Regions from separate parts of the Sphaerotilus sp. FB-3 genome, predicted to be linked through region 1. Evidence: predicted binding sites of a transcription regulator. Region 1 holds the regulator's gene; the other holds the start of a gene.
The links. Region 1 encodes sigma-54, which starts transcription at its own class of promoters, with help from an activator protein. Its sites were predicted from a motif close to TGGCANGNAANCTGCTTT; they were not measured.

Region 2: glnA (type I glutamate--ammonia ligase) is a predicted target of sigma-54. The motif match lies at 4,438-4,455, and genes of this name have one in related genera.

The regions. Positions count from the first base shown of each region.
Region 1 covers NZ_BQWE01000011.1:58-7,961, reverse strand. The annotation lists gene NFT33_RS05075 (serine/threonine-protein kinase) at 1-861, opposite strand, end outside; gene argS (arginine--tRNA ligase) at 959-3,058, shown strand; gene NFT33_RS05065 (SPOR domain-containing protein) at 3,093-3,764, shown strand; gene NFT33_RS05060 (thiol:disulfide interchange protein DsbA/DsbL) at 3,825-4,493, shown strand; gene lptA (lipopolysaccharide transport periplasmic protein LptA) at 4,597-5,244, shown strand; gene lptB (LPS export ABC transporter ATP-binding protein) at 5,241-5,996, shown strand; gene rpoN (RNA polymerase factor sigma-54) at 6,004-7,674, shown strand.
Region 2 covers NZ_BQWE01000016.1:177,898-185,801, forward strand. The annotation lists gene NFT33_RS09035 (YncE family protein) at 1-275, shown strand, start outside; gene NFT33_RS09040 (polysaccharide deacetylase family protein) at 278-1,099, shown strand; gene NFT33_RS09045 (sterol desaturase family protein) at 1,099-2,076, shown strand; gene NFT33_RS09050 (hypothetical protein) at 2,081-2,257, opposite strand; gene NFT33_RS09055 (EI24 domain-containing protein) at 2,573-3,505, shown strand; gene NFT33_RS09060 (competence/damage-inducible protein A) at 3,502-4,311, shown strand; gene glnA (type I glutamate--ammonia ligase) at 4,541-5,956, shown strand; gene NFT33_RS09070 (hypothetical protein) at 6,101-6,655, shown strand; gene glnL (nitrogen regulation protein NR(II)) at 6,652-7,743, shown strand; gene ntrC (nitrogen regulation protein NR(I)) at 7,798-7,904, shown strand, end outside.

The DNA.
Region 1 (7,904 bases):
CATCGCGATCAGGCCGGAGAGCGCCTCGCCGAGCGCCTCCCACGAGGGATGGCGGTCGTCGGCGCGCTTGGCCAGGCAGCGGCGCACCACCCGGTCGAGCGCCGGCGAGACCCCGGTGCGCACGCCCACCAGCGAGGGTGGCTCGACATGGCAGATCTGGTGCATCAGGCTGGCCTGGCTGGAGGCCTCGAAGGGCGCGTGGCCGGCGATCAGGTGGTAGAGCACCGCGCCCAGGCCGTAGATGTCGGCCCGCGCGTCGAGCTCGGCGCCGTCGAGCTGCTCCGGCGACATGTAGGCCAGCGAGCCGACGCGGTGGACCTGCGTCTCGTCCGAGCGCAGGTTCAGCGCGCTGCCGAAGTCGGTCAGCTTGATGTCGCGCACCTCGCGGTCGCTGCCCACGGTCAGGATGTTGGCCGGCTTGACGTCGCGGTGGATCAGCCCCTGGCGGTAGCAGTAGCCCAGCGCCATCGCGCACTTGAAGCCGATTTCGACGATCTGGTCGAGCGGCAGCAGGTGGTCGGGCGCGCAGAAGGCCCGCAGCGTCGTGCCGGGCACGTACTCCATCACCACGCAGGGCGCACGCGGGTCGGGCACCGCATCCAGGATGTCGACCACGTTCGGATGGTGCAGCCGCCCGGCCAGCGCCGCCTCCGAGGCGAAGAAGCGCGCAAAGACATGCGCGTCGGCCGCGTCGCCCAGCACGCTGGCGCGCACCCGCTTGACCGCGACCTGGCGATCGTTGAACTCGTCGTGGCAGAGGAAGACCTCGCTGGTCGTGCCCTCGCCAAGACGGCGGATCACGCGGTACTTGCCGATGCGCTGCGGCGGGTCGGAGAGGTCCGGGGCGGAGAGATCGATCATCGGCGGCGGGCTCGGACAGGGTGGGCGATCTTTTCACCGGCCCCTGCCCGACACAAGTGCGGATTGCTCGGCCGACCCGACCCGTAGAATCCGCCCCATGATTCAAGCCAAAGAGCAACTCCTCGCCGCCCTCGGCGACGCGCTGGCCGAGATCGCGCCGGGTGCGGCGATCGAGCCCGCCTTCGAAAGCCCGAAGCAGGCCGCCCACGGCGACCTCGCCTGCACCGCCGCGATGCAGCTGGCCCGACCGCAGAAGAAGAACCCGCGCGAGCTGGCCGGCGCGCTGATCGCCGCGCTGCAGACCCGCCCGGCGGTGCAGCAGTGGGTCGAGGCGCTGGAGATCGCCGGCCCCGGCTTCATCAACATCCGCCTCAAGCCCGCCGCGCGCCAGCAGGTGGTCGCGCAGGTGCTGGCCGAAGGTGACGCCTTCGGCCGCGTGCCGTCCAACGGCCGCCAGGTGTTGGTCGAGTTCGTCTCGGCCAACCCGACCGGGCCGCTGCACGTCGGCCACGGCCGCCAGGGCGTGCTGGGCGACGTGCTGTGCAATCTCTACGCCTCACAGGGTTGGGAGGTGGAGCGCGAGTTCTACTACAACGACGCGGGCGTGCAGATCGCCACGCTGGCGAACTCGACCCAGTGCCGCCTGAAGGGCCTGAAGCCCGGCGACGCCGGGTGGCCCGAGTCGGCCTACAACGGCGACTACATCGCCGACATCGCCGAGGCGTTCAAGGCCAAGGCCACCGTCAAGGCCGACGACCGCGAGTTCACCGCCTCGGGCGACCCGGACGACCTCGACTCGATCCGCCAGTTCGCCGTCGCTTACCTGCGCCACGAGCAGGACCTGGACCTGCAGGCCTTCGGCGTGCAGTTCAAGAACTATTTCCTGGAAAGCAGCCTGTACACCGACGGCAAGGTCGAGGACGCCGTGGCACGCCTGACCGCTGCCGGCAAGACCTACGAGCAAGACGGCGCGCTGTGGCTGAAGTCCACCGACTACGGCGACGACAAGGACCGCGTGATGCGCAAGTCCGACGGCGGCTACACTTACTTCGTGCCCGACGTCGCTTACCACATCAACAAGTGGGAACGCGGCTTCGACAAGGTCGTCAACGTGCAGGGCTCGGACCACCACGGCACGATCGCGCGGGTGCGCGCCGGCCTGCAGGCGGCCGGCGTGGGCGTGCCGCAGGGCTGGCCCGACTACGTGCTGCACAAGATGGTCACCGTCATGAAGGGCGGCGAGGAGGTGAAGATCTCCAAGCGCGCGGGCTCCTATGTCACGCTGCGCGACCTGATCGAGTGGACCAGCCGCGACGCGGTGCGCTTCTTCCTCATCAGCCGCAAGGCCGACACCGAGTTCGTCTTCGACGTCGACCTGGCGCTCAAGGCCAACGACGAGAACCCGGTGTTCTACGTCCAGTACGCCCACGCGCGCATCTGCTCGGTGCAGCGTCAGTGGATCGAAGAGATGGCCGGGTGGCCGCAGGTTCGGGCAGAGCACCGCCGCTTAATGAAGGCCGTGCTCACCAATCTTGCAGAGGCGATATGTGACCACAGCGCAGAGCCTTTGAGACAAGAGGTATTAGGTGCATTGATCACCTTGCTGGCAAACGCAAGTAGCATCGAGGAAGAGAATCTACCTGTGTTCCCAGAGCGCCAGGCTCGGGTTCGATATGCCGTTGAAAATAAGGAATTCGATTTCCTTGAAAGGCAAATTGAGACCCTTCCCCTTGAATCCGTTCATGTTAGAAAGCATCTCCATAAGCTGTCGCTCGAATTGAGGGCTGATAATAACCCCAGGCAATACGCCAGTCTGGGCGGACAGATCGCACAGCATCTTGCTCAAGAAGCGATGAACCACGATGTGGCGGAACGGCTTTATGACCAGCTCGCGTTGGCTAATCTGGCTCGAGCTGACTTGTCACTGCTAACTGCACCGACTGAGTTCGTGCTAATGAACAAGCTGGCCGAGTACCCCGATATGTTGGCACGCGCCGCAGAAGGCCTAGCGCCGCACGATGTGGTGTTCTATCTGCGCGATATTGCGGCAGCCTATCACAGCTACTATGCGGCGGAGCGATTCCTCGTCGAGGATGCTGCGCTAGCGCTGGCGCGCATGGCGCTGCTGCAGGCCACCGCCCAGGTGCTGCGCAACGCGCTGGCGGTGCTGGGCGTGAACGCGCCCAAGAGCATGTGAGCCGCCCGGCGGCGCGATGACGAGAACAACGGTGATGGCATCGAAAGCGAAGACTCAGCGCGGCGGCTTCGGCGTCGGCGTGGTGGTGGGCCTGCTGGGCGGTCTGGTGCTGGCGCTGGGGGTGGCGGTCTTCGTCACCAAGGCGCCGGTGCCGTTCGTCGACAAGGTGCCGGGCCGCACCGCGGAGCAGGATGCCGCCGAGGCGGAGAAGAACCGCCAGTGGGATCCGAACGCGCCGCTGCACGGCCGTCCGCCCGGCCGCCCCGCCGAGCCGCCGCCCGCCGCACCGCCGGCCCAGGAGCCCGACCCGATCGGCGCGATCGCCGAGCGCCAGAGCCGCCCGCCCGAGGCCGCCAGCGCCCCGCCGCCGGCCCGCCCGGCCTCGAAGCCGCCCGCACGGGCCGAAGCCAGCGCCTCGGCACCGACCCCGGCAGGTGGCGAGACGTCAGCCAAGACCGGGGCTGATCCGTTCACCTACTTCGTGCAGGTCGGTGCGTATGGCAGCGCCGACGAGGCCGAGCAGCAGCGCGCGCGGCTGGCGATGAACGGGCTCAAGGCCCGCATCACCGAGCGCGAGCAGAACGGCCGCGTGATGCACCGTGTCCGCCTGGGCCCCTACGACAGCCGGGAGGATGCGGAACGCATGCGCGACCAGCTCTCGGCCTCGGGCCAGGGCGATGCCGCGCTGGTGCGCGTGCCGCGCTGAACCTTCGGCCCCGGATCGGGTCCGAACGGCCTGCACAGAACCATCGAAAGGAACCATCGAATGAAGCGTCGCGAGTTCGTCGCCGGAAGCAGTGCCGCGCTGGCACTGGGCGGTCTGGTCAGCGCACCGGCCTCGGCCCAGGCCGGTTTCCAGGAAGGCCGCCACTATGTGCGGCTGCAGCAGCCGGTGCCGGTCTCCGCTCCCGCCGGCAGGATCGAGGTGCTCGAGTTCTTCTGGTACGGCTGCCCGCACTGCAACGCCTTCGAGCCGACGCTCGAGGCCTGGGTCAAGAAGCTGCCGGCCGATGTCGCCTTCCGCCGCGTGCATGTCGCCTTCCGTCCGAGCTTCGAGCCGCTGCAGCGGCTCTACGCCACGCTGGAGAACATGAACCTGGTCGAGGCGCTGCACCGCAAGGTCTTCTACGCGGTCCACCAGCAGGGCGCACGGCTGGACAAGCCCGAGGCGATCACTGAATTCGTCGTCGCCAACGGCGTCGATCGCACCAAGTTCACCGAGATGTACAACTCCTTCGGCGTGCAGAGCAAGGTGCGACAGGGCAAGCAGCTCTCCGAGGCCTACAAGATCGACGGCGTGCCGGCCCTGGGCATTCACGGCCGCTTCTACACCTCGCCGGCGCTGGCCGGCGGCGAAGGCGCCTCCGAGATCCAGGGCCAGACCCGCGCGCTGGCGCTGACCGACCAGCTCGTCGCCAGCCTGCGCAAGGGCTGAGGCCCGGCGGACCTGGAACCGGCCGCCTGCTGCGGCCGCCCGCCCGGTGACACCGGGCGGATCGAAGGCTACAATGCAATTTTCATGCCTTCGATTGCCACTGATGGCTGCTGTCGCTGTTCCGTGCTGGTTTTCACACCGCTGCCTGCGTCCGGCCCCGGCCCTGCTGGCGGCAGCCCTGCTGATGATCGCCAGCATCGCGCCCGCCCGGGCCGAGCGCGCTGACAGCTCGCAGCCGCTGGCCTTCGATGCCGGTCGCATGGTGCTCGACGGCAAGCGCAAGGTCCGGGTGCTCAGCGGCGGGGTCGAGATCAGCCGCGGCACGCTGCTGCTGAAGGCGGCCCAGGTCGAATTGAAGGAAACCCCGCAGGGCGGCCAGTTCGCGATCGCCACCGCGGCCGACGGCCAGCTCGTCACCTTCCGCCAGAAGCGCGAGGGCGTCGACGAGACGGTCGAGGGCCAGTCGCGCCGCATCGAGTACGACAGCGTCAGCGAGACGGTGCGCTTCATCGGCCAGGCCCAGGTGCGGGTGCTGCGCGCCGGCGCACCAGCCGACCAGGTCAGCGGCCAGACCATCGTCTACGACCACGGCCGCGATGTCTTCGAGGTGCAGGGCGGCACGCCGGCCAGCGCGCAGCCCGCGGCGCCCGGCGCCGCCAGCGGCCGGGTGCGTGGCGTGCTGACGCCCCGGCCGGCCGGCGCGGCCTCGCGCCCGGCCGGTGCCGACGCTGCGGCGGAGGGCTCACGTTGAGCGCCCCGCCCCGCCAGCGCCTCGAGGCCGAGGGCCTGCAGAAGCGCTACGGCGCGCGCCTGGTCGTCAAGGATGTGCATCTGGCGGTGCACAGCGGCGAGGTCGTCGGCCTGCTCGGACCGAACGGCGCCGGCAAGACCACCAGCTTCTACATGCTCGTCGGCCTGGTCCGGGCCGATGCCGGCCAGATCCGCATCGACGGCGAGCGGGTCGAGCAGCTGCCGATCCACCAGCGCGCCCGTCTCGGCCTGTCCTACCTGCCCCAGGAGGCCTCGATCTTCCGCCGCCTGACGGTCGAGGAGAACATTCGTGCGGTGCTGGAGCTGCAGCAGGATGCCGACGGCCGGCCGCTGGGCCGCCGGGCCATCGACGAGCAGCTCGGCGCGCTGCTGGCCGACCTGTCGATCGAGCGGCTGCGCGACAGCCCGGCGCCGGCGCTGTCCGGCGGCGAGCGCCGGCGCGTCGAGATCGCGCGGGCGCTGGCCACGCAGCCGCGCTTCATCCTGCTCGACGAGCCCTTCGCCGGGGTCGATCCGATCGCGGTGATCGAGATCCAGCGCATCATCGGCTTCCTGAAGGCGCGGCAGATCGGCGTGCTGATCACCGACCACAACGTGCGCGAGACGCTGGGCATCTGCGACCGCGCCTACATCATCAGCGAGGGCCGCGTGCTGGCCGAAGGGGAGCCGGCGGCGATCGTCGAGAACCCACAGGTCCGCAAGGTCTACCTCGGCGAACACTTCCGGATGTGACCGCCCCATGAAACCTTCCCTCCAGGTCCGCCTGTCGCAGCATCTGGCGCTCACGCCGCAGCTCCAGCAGTCGATCCGGCTGCTGCAGCTCTCGACGCTGGAGCTGCATCAGGAAGTCGAGCAGATGCTCGAACAGAACCCCTTCCTCGAAGCCGACGAGGACAGCGGCGGCGGCCCGGAGGCGGTCACCGTCGAGGGCGGCACCAGCACGGCCGCCGAGCGCGAGGACTGGAGCGCGCCCGGCACCGACTCCGCAGGCGAGGTGCCGGCCGACACCGGCAGCAGCGGCGACGGCGAGGGCGCCGGCGTCGACCAGCTCGACTTCGACGGCGGCGACGCCGGCAGCGACTGGGACAGCGGCCAGGACGACTACCAGAGCCTGTCGGATGTCGGCGGCACCCGCAACGGCGCACCCGACGACGAGGACAGCGACTGGAGCGAGCGCTCCAGCGTCGCCGAGAGCCTGCCCGACCACCTGCGCAGCCAGCTGCGCGGCATGCGCCTGGCGCCCGAGGACCAGCTGCTGGTCGAGGCGCTGATCGACTCGCTGACCGAGGACGGCTATCTGGCCGATCCGCTCGAGGAGATCGCCGAGCGCCTGGCCGTGGGCCTGGAGCTGGGCGAGGCGCTCGGGCGCGATGTCGCGCCGGGCGAGGTCACCGCGGTCGACCTCGACCAGGCCGAGCTGCCCGAGGCCCCGACGCCGGAGGAGGCGCAGGCCGCCGCCGAGCTGCGCGAAGAGCTGCTCGGCCGGCTGCGCTGCGCGCTGGGCTGGCTGCAGAACCTCGAGCCCTGCGGCGTGGGCGCGCGCGATCTGGGCGAATGCCTGGTGCTGCAGCTGCGCGAGCATGACGCCACCGAAGCGCGCCGGGTCGCGATCCTGATCTGCCAGGGCCATCTGGAGCTGCTGGCGCGGCGCGACATGAAGAAGCTGGTGGCCGCCACCGGCGCCGACGAGGACGACATCCGCGACGCGCAGTCGCTGATCGTCACGCTCGAGCCCAAGCCGGGCCGGCGCTTCGCGCGCGCCGAGGCCAACATCGTCGTGCCCGACGTCATCGTGCAGAAGGCCGGCCGCGGCTGGCGGGTCGTGCTCAATCCGGACGTGATGCCCCGGCTGCGCATCAACGACATGTACGCACAGGCGCTGCGCCAGCACCGCGGCCAGCGCGGGGCCGACGACGCCGGCAGCGGCGCGACGCTCTCGGCGCGGCTCCAGGAGGCGCGCTGGTTCGTCAAGAACATCCTGCAGCGCTTCGACACCATCCAGCGGGTCAGCCAGGCGATCGTCGAGCGCCAGAAGGGCTTCTTCACCCACGGCGAGATCGCGATGAAGCCGCTGGTGCTGCGCGAGATCGCCGACGAGCTGGGCCTGCACGAGTCGACCATCAGCCGCGTGACCACCGCCAAGTACATGGCCACGCCCTTCGGCACCTTCGAGCTGAAGTACTTCTTCGGCTCGAGCCTGAACACCGAGGCCGGCGGCAACGCCTCCAGCACCGCGGTGCGCGCGCTGATCAAGCAGTTCGTCGCCGCGGAGGACCAGAAGAAGCCGCTCTCCGACAGCCAGCTCAGCACGATGCTGGAGGAGCAGGGCATCCAGGTCGCGCGCCGCACGGTCGCGAAATACCGCGAGGCGCTGAAGATCGCGCCGGCCAACCTGCGCAAGGCGATCTGAGCGATCCGGTACCGCGTCCGGGATGCCCGGGCTCGGGCGCGGGCTGGCGCACCACCAAGGTGCACCCCCGCCATGCCCGGCCGCCGCGGCGTGAAATGAATCCGGGATGACCCCGAGTGGCGCTGGTGCAGGCGCCCACCGCCGGGGCGGTTTTTCCGGATTTCCGCCGGCACGCCGCGTGCAAAGGCCATCGGGCACTCAGGAGCATCCCTTTCAAGGTGACCGCCCAG
Region 2 (7,904 bases), on a different contig from region 1:
GGGGCGACCGCCGCCATGTGCTGGTCAGCAACCGGGTGGCCAACACCATCAGCCGCATCGATCTGCAGACGCTGGCGGTGGTCGACACCTATCCAGCGCCGAGCGGCCCGGACTGCATGGACCTGTCGCCGGACCGCCGGTTCATCTTCGTGGCCTCGCGCTGGGCCGGCAAGCTCACCGTCATCGACACCGAGCAGAAGAAGGTGGTGCGCCAGGTGAGCGTGGGCAAGTCGCCGCACGGCGTCTGGACGCTCGACCACGCGCCGAGGCTGTGACGATGCGGGCGGCGCGGGGGCGCACGGCGCTGTCGGTCGGCCTGCTGATGGCCGGGCTGCTGGCCACCGGCCCGGCGGCAGCCGGCTGCGCCCGTCCGCTGTTCCTGACCTTCGACACCGGGCACATGGGCGTGGCGCCGCTGGTGGCCGAGGTGCTGCGGCGCCAGCAGGTCCAGGTCACCTTCTTCCTGGCCAACGAGCGCACGCAGACCGACGGCGGCAGCCTGGACGCGCAGTGGGCGCCGTGGTGGCGCGCGCGGGTGGCCGAGGGCCATCTGTTCGCCTCGCACACCTTCGACCATGTCTACTGGCGCGCCGACCGCGCCGACGGCGGCTTCGAGGTGCGCCCGAGCGCCGGCCCGCAGGCCGGCGTGCGCTCGACGATGAACGCCGCCCAGTACTGCGCCGAGCTGGCCCGGCCGGCCGCACGCCTGGCCGAGATCGCCGGCCGGCCGGCGATGGCCGCGCTGTTCCGCGCGCCCGGCGGCAAGACCTCGCCGGCGCTGCTGGCGGCGGCCTCGCGCTGCGGCTGGACGCATGTCGGCTGGAGCCCGGCAGGCTTTCTCGGCGACGAGCTGTCCAGCGACCGCCATCCGAACGACCGGCTGCTGAAGCAGGCCCTGCGCGACATCCGCCCGGGCGACATCCTGCTGGCGCACCTGGGCATCTGGTCGCGCCAGGAGGTCTGGGCGCCGGCGGTGCTCGAGCCGCTGATCGTCGGGCTGAAGGCGCGCGGCCACTGCTTCGCCACGCTGACCGAACATCCCGAACTGGGCGAGGCGGCGCGCCGTCCGGCCCCGACTTCCTCTCCGTCACGACCATGATCGATGCTCTTGTCCAGCTCTTCGGCCAGGCCCAGCAGTGGCTGTTCGAGGCGGCGGTGCAGCCGCTGCTGTTCGCGCTCGGGCAGGGCGCCCTGCTGGAGGATGCCTACAACGCCACCGGCTGGCTGCTGGTGGGCCTGCTGCAGCTGGCGGTGATGCTGGCGCTGATCGGGCCGCTGCAGCGCCTGCGCCCGGCCGAGCCGGTGCGCGACCGCGCCGCCATCCGCCCGGACATCGCCTACACGCTGCTGCACCGGCTCGGGCTCTTTCGCGTCGGGCTGTTCTTCCTGGTCGATCCGCTGTGGCAGGCGCTGTGGGGTGCGCTGGCGGTGCACGGCTTTTCCGGCTGGCATCTGGACGAGGCGATCGCGCCCTGGTGGCCGGGCGTGACCGACACCGCGCTGGCGGCCTTCCTGGTCTATCTGCTGCTGCTCGACCTCGTCGACTATCTGATGCACCGCGCGCAGCACCGCTTCGACGCCTGGTGGGCGCTGCATGCGCTGCACCACAGCCAGCGCCAGATGACGATGTGGAGCGACAACCGCAACCACCTGCTCGACGACCTGATCCGCGACGCGCTGCTGGTGCAGATCGGCCACCTGATCGGGGTCGCGCCGGCGCAGTTCGTCGCCATCGTCGCCTTCGGCCAGCTGGTCGAGAGCCTGTCGCATGCCAATCTGCGCCTGTCCTTCGGCCTGATCGGCGAGCGGCTGCTGGTGAGCCCGCGCTTCCACCGCCTGCACCATGCCATCGGTCTGGGCCATGAGTCCGCGGCCGGCAGGGGCACGCTGGGCGGCTGCAACTTCGCGGTGCTGTTCCCGGTCTGGGACATCCTGTTCGGCACCGCCGACTTCCGCAGCCCGGTCGGCCCGACCGGCATCCGCGACCAGCTGCCCGAGGAGGGCGGACGCGACTACGGCCGCGGCTTCTGGGCGCAGCAGCGGCTGGGGCTGCTGCGGCTGATCGGGCGGGGGTAAACGTTCAGAGGTGACAGTCTGCCTTTGACTGTTTAAACAGCGGCGTGTGGTTATTTCTTACCGCTGCCACCTGCAGGCGCATTGCTGCGGCCTCCTCCTGACGGGTTACCGGTGCTGCTGGGCCATCCACCAGCATTGCCACCGGCTCGTCCACCAGTGCCGCCTGCAGGGCTACTTCCACGAGATTGTCCAGAGTTGGAGCTACCACTGCTGCGGCCACCACCGCTATTACTTCCCTTGCTCATTGCCGTTCCTTGTCTTGGTCGATAAGTGCCATAAATGAAAAAAATGGCAGTCGGATCCTAACCAAAACAAGAGTCGTCCTATTGAGTACCAAGCTGATCAGATCGTCAGTTCGATAGCTGCGGCCTGATGTCACGAATCACCATGTCGTGTTGGCTGAGCGGTGTATCGCGCACGGCTGTTTGGTAACCCATGGAGCTCTGGTCAAACTGACCTTCAGCATGTGCGCGCCGGCTTGGCTATGCTCACCGCCATGTCGAAAGTCCTTGATGCCCTCTGGCGCGCGATCGGCTACTGCTTCATGCCGCGCGTGATCTTCCTGTCGATGCTGCCGGTGCTGCTGCTGGGCACCGTGTCGACGGCCCTGGCCTGGTTCTTCTGGGAGCCCGCGGCCGCCGCGATGACCGCGCTGGTGGTCGATGCGCCGCTGCTGGGCGACGCGGTCGCCTGGCTGGACCGCTGGACCGGCGGGGTGCTGCGGCATGTCATCGGGCCGCTGCTGCTGCTGGTGGCGGTGGTGCCGGTGCTGATCATCGCCGCGCTGCTGCTGGTGTCGGCGCTGATGGCGCCGACCCTGATCGGTCTTGTGGGACGGCGCCGCTTCGAGGCGCTCGAGCGGCGCGGCCCGCTGGCGTGGTGGCGCGCGCTGGGCTGGACGCTGGGCTCGATCGGCGCGGCGCTGGCGGCGCTGGTGCTGACGCTGCCGCTGTGGCTGATTCCGCCGCTGGCGCTGCTGCTGCCGCCGCTGATCCTGGGCTGGCTGACCTACCGCGTCATGGCCCACGACGTGCTGGCCGAGCATGCCGACGCGGCCGAGCGTGCCGCGCTGCTGCGCGAGCACCGCGCGCCGCTGCTGGCCATCGGCGTGACCTGCGGCTACCTGGGCGCGGCGCCGTCGCTGATCTGGGCCTTCGGCGTGCTGGCGCTGCCGATGGCGCCGCTGCTGCTGCCGGTCTATGTCTGGCTCTACACGCTGGTCGAGGTCTTCGCCGCGCTCTGGTTCGCGCACTACATGCTGGCCGCGCTCGATGCCCGCCGCCAGGCCGCGCCGGTGCTCCAGCCGCTGCGCGTCGAGATCGAGCCGGTCGACGGCGTGCCGATGCCGGGCGCACCGGCGCTGCCGTCTTCAGCGTCCCCTTCTGCTTCTTCCTCCTCCTCCCTCCCGAACCCGCCTCTGCTGCCATGAACTTCGGCCTCATCATCGTCGGCGACGAGATCCTCTCGGGCAAGCGCCAGGACAAGCACCTCGCGAAGGTGATCGAACTGCTCTCGGCGCGCGGCCTCGCGCTGGCCTGGAGCCACTATGTCGGCGACGACCCGCGCCGCATCACCGACATCCTGCGCACCGCCTTCGCCAGCGGCGATGTGGTGTTCTCCTGCGGCGGCATCGGCGCCACGCCCGACGACCACACCCGCCAGTGCGCCGCGGCCGCGCTGGGCCGGCCGCTGGCGCTGCACCCCGAGGCGCGCGAGCTGATCATGGAGCGGGTGCGCCAGCTCGCCGCCGAGAAGGGCTGGACCGACGATCCCGACCATCCGGACACGCTGCACCGGCTCAACATGGGCGTCTTTCCCGAGGGCGCCACCCTCATCCCGAACCCGTACAACCGCATTCCGGGCTTCTCGGTCGGCGACGTGCATTTCGTGCCAGGCTTTCCGGTGATGGCGCACCCGATGATCGAGGCGCTGCTCGACACCCGCTATGCGCACCTGCATGGCGCGGGCGTGCAGCAGGAGCGCTCGCTCATCGTCTATGGCGCGATGGAGGCCAGCCTGACGCCGCTGATGATCGACCTCGAGGCCCGCTTCGAGGGCATCAAGGTCTTCAGCCTGCCCAGCGTCGACCATCCGGTGCACGGCCGTCACATCGAGCTGGGCGTCAAGGGCCGGGGCGAGCGCCTCGATGCGGCCTACGCCGCCCTGCTGGACGGGCTCGCCCGCTTCGGTGCCCGCACGGGCCCCGAAATGGTGCGCTCGAATGCACCAGAATGAATCATGGCGTGAAACTGTTTGCGCACAGATATGGTGCATGCACGGAATCTGCCTGATCCGGGGCCGATTCCGGCGGTCTGAGGCGGCATGAAGCGACATGAAGACCGTTCCTGTGGATACGGATTCAGGCATGCTTTCTGCTACATTGCCATGCGGTTCGCGGCCCGGTCGTGAACCTTGCAACACCCCGATCCATTCACAGATATCCCCATCTCGCTAGGAGCCCCTGATGGCCAAGACCGTCGCCGACGTGATGAAGATGGTGAAGGAAAACGAAGTCAAGTTCGTCGACTTCCGTTTCACCGACACCCGTGGCAAGGAACAGCACGTGTCCGTGCCGGTTTCGCACTTCGATGAAGACAAGTTCACGTCGGGTCACGCGTTCGACGGCTCCTCGATCGCCGGCTGGAAGGGCATCGAGGCGTCGGACATGCTGCTGATGCCGGATCCGAACACCGCGAACATCGATCCGTTCTTCGAAGAGCCGACCCTGATCCTGACCTGCGACGTCATCGATCCGGCCGACGGCAAGGCCTACGAGCGCGACCCGCGCTCGCTGGCCAAGCGCGCCGAGGCCTACATGCGTGCCTCGGGCCTGGGCGACACCGCCTACTTCGGTCCGGAGCCGGAATTCTTCGTGTTCGACAGCGTCCGCTGGAACGTCGACATGTCGGGCTGCTTCGTCTCGATCGAGTCGGAAGAAGCCGCCTGGAACACCGGCAAGGACTACGAGCACGGCAACAAGGGCTTCCGTCCGACCGTCAAGGGTGGCTACTTCCCGGTGCCGCCGGTCGATTCGGGCCAGGACATGCGCTCGGAGATGTGCCTGATCCTGGAAAGCCTGGGCATTCCGGTCGAAGTGCACCACCACGAAGTGGCCAACGCCGGCCAGATGGAGATCGGCACCAAGTTCAGCACGCTGATCGAGCGCGCCGACTGGGTCCAGCTGCAGAAGTACGTCATCCACAACGTGGCTGGCGCCTACGGCAAGACCGCGACCTTCATGCCGAAGCCGATCGTCGGCGACAACGGCTCGGGCATGCACGTGCACCAGTCGGTCTGGAAGGACGGCAAGAACCTGTTCGCCGGTGACGGCTACGCCGGCCTGAGCGACTTCGCGCTGTACTACATCGGCGGCATCATCAAGCACGCTCGCGCGCTGAACGCGATCACCAACCCGGGCACCAACTCGTACAAGCGTCTGGTCCCGGGCTACGAAGCCCCGGTGAAGCTGGCCTACTCGGCCAAGAACCGCTCGGCCTCGATCCGCATCCCGTTCGTCGCGAACCCGAAGGGCCGTCGCGTGGAAGCCCGCTTCCCGGATCCCCTGATGAACCCGTACCTGGGCTTCGCCGCGCTGCTGATGGCCGGCCTGGACGGCGTCGAGAACAAGATCCATCCGGGCGAAGCCGCCACGAAGGATCTGTACCACCTGCCGCCGGAAGAGGACGCGCTGATCCCGACCGTCTGCTCGTCGCTGGAGCAGGCTCTGGAAGCCCTGGACAAGGACCGTGCGTTCCTGACCAAGGGTGGCGTGTTCACCGACAGCTACATCGACGCGTACATCGACCTGAAGATGCAGGAAGTCCAGCGCATGCGCATGACGACCCATCCGGCCGAGTTCGACATGTACTACGCGCTGTGATGCGGGCCTGCCGTCGGCCTCAAGCCGGCGGCAGCGCTGTCCTGGCGGACACCCATCGCGAAGGCGGCCTCCGGGCCGCCTTTCCTTTTGCGCGATACTGATCCGATCATGATCCGAGCTTCCTGCCTTCGCCCGCGGCTTGCCGTGCTCACATGGGCCGGTCTGACGGCGCTGACCTTCCTGCCGAACGCGGCGGCCCAGGAGCGGCCGGTCTACCGCTGTCCCGGCAACCTCTACACCGACCAGATCACTCCGAAGGAGGCGGCCGAGCGCGGCTGCCGCACCCTCGACGGTGCGCCGGTCACCGTGGTGCAGGGCGCGGCGCCCCGCCGTGCCGCGCCGGCAGCGGGCGAGGGGGCCGGCCGGGTGAGCGCGCCGGCCGCGACCGCCTCGGGCGGCGCGCCGTCCTCGGGCCCGGCCCGGCCGGCCGGCGCGCCGGAAATGCGGGTCGATCCCGCGCAGCAGCGCGCCCGCGACAGCGATGCGCGGCGCATTCTCGAGTCCGAGCTGGCGCGCGAGGAAAGCGCGCTGGCGGTGCTGCGCAAGGACTACAACAACGGCGAACCCGAGCGCCGCGGCGACGAGCGCAACTTCGCCCGCTACCAGGAGCGGGTGGCCGAGATGAAGGCGGCCATCGCCCGCAAGGAAGCCGACGTCGCCGCGATCCGGCGTGAACTCAGCAAGCTGCCCAACCCGTGAGCTTCTTCAGGAACCGAAACCGCACCTCCTCGTCCTTCGAGGCCTTCGACCATCTGGCGACCATGGTCGCGGTGCTCGACCGCGAGGGGCGCTGCCAGCATGTCAACGCCGCCTTCGAGAGCACGCTGGGCCTGCCGCGCCGCGCGCTGCAGGGCAGCAGCGCCTTCGGCTGGTTCGTCGATCCGGCGATGCTGAAGGTCACCTTCGATGCGGTGGTGGCCAACGAGTACAGCACCGCCCGGCTGGAGGCCCTGCTGGGGCGTCCGCCCGGCGCGGCCTCCAGCGAGCCGCTGCCGGTCCATGCGATCGTGACCCAGATCGATCATGGCGAGCAGGTGCTGCTCGAGCTGGTCGAGCTGGAGCAGCAGGCGCGGCAGGACCGCGAGGCGCGTGCGCTCGACCAGGCCCGCATCACCAAGGAGCTGATCCGCAATCTCGCCCACGAGATCAAGAATCCGCTCGGCGGCATCCGCGGCTCGGCGCAGCTGCTGGAGATGGAGCTCGACAACCGCTCGCTGCATGAATACACCCAGGTCATCATCCACGAGGCCGACCGGCTGCAGGCGCTGGTCGACCGGCTGCTGGCGCCGCATCGCCGCCCGCACATGGTGGCCGACGTCAACATCCATGAGGTGCTGGAGCGGGTGCGCTCGCTGATCCTGGCCGAGTTCCCGAAGGGGCTGGTGGTGCAGCGCGACTACGACACCTCGCTGCCCGAATTCCGCGGCGACCGCGAGCAGCTGATCCAGGCGGTGCTCAACATCGCCCACAACGCCGCGCAGGCGCTGGCCGAGCGCCGCGCCAACGGCGATGCGCGCATCGTGCTGCGCACCCGTGCGGCGCGCCAGGTCACGATCGGCCGGCAGCGCTATCGGCTGGCACTGGACTTGCATATCGAGGACAACGGACCCGGCGTGCCGCCCGAGATCCGCGATCGCATCTTCTTTCCGCTGGTTTCCGGCCGCGACGGCGGCTCGGGGCTCGGCCTGACGCTGGCACAGGACTTCGTCCAGCAGCATCACGGCCTGATCGAATGCGAGAGCGAGCCGGGCTGCACGCTGTTCAAGATCCAGATCCCGCTGCCCTGAGGCCCGAGACGTGGCCGGGGAGGCGGGATCTCACGCCATGACAGGCCACGACGCATGAAACCCATCTGGATCGTTGACGACGACCAATCCATCCGCTTCGTGCTGGAGAAGGCGCTCGCGCGCGAGGGGCTGCCGGTGCGCAGCTTCACCAATCCGCGCGA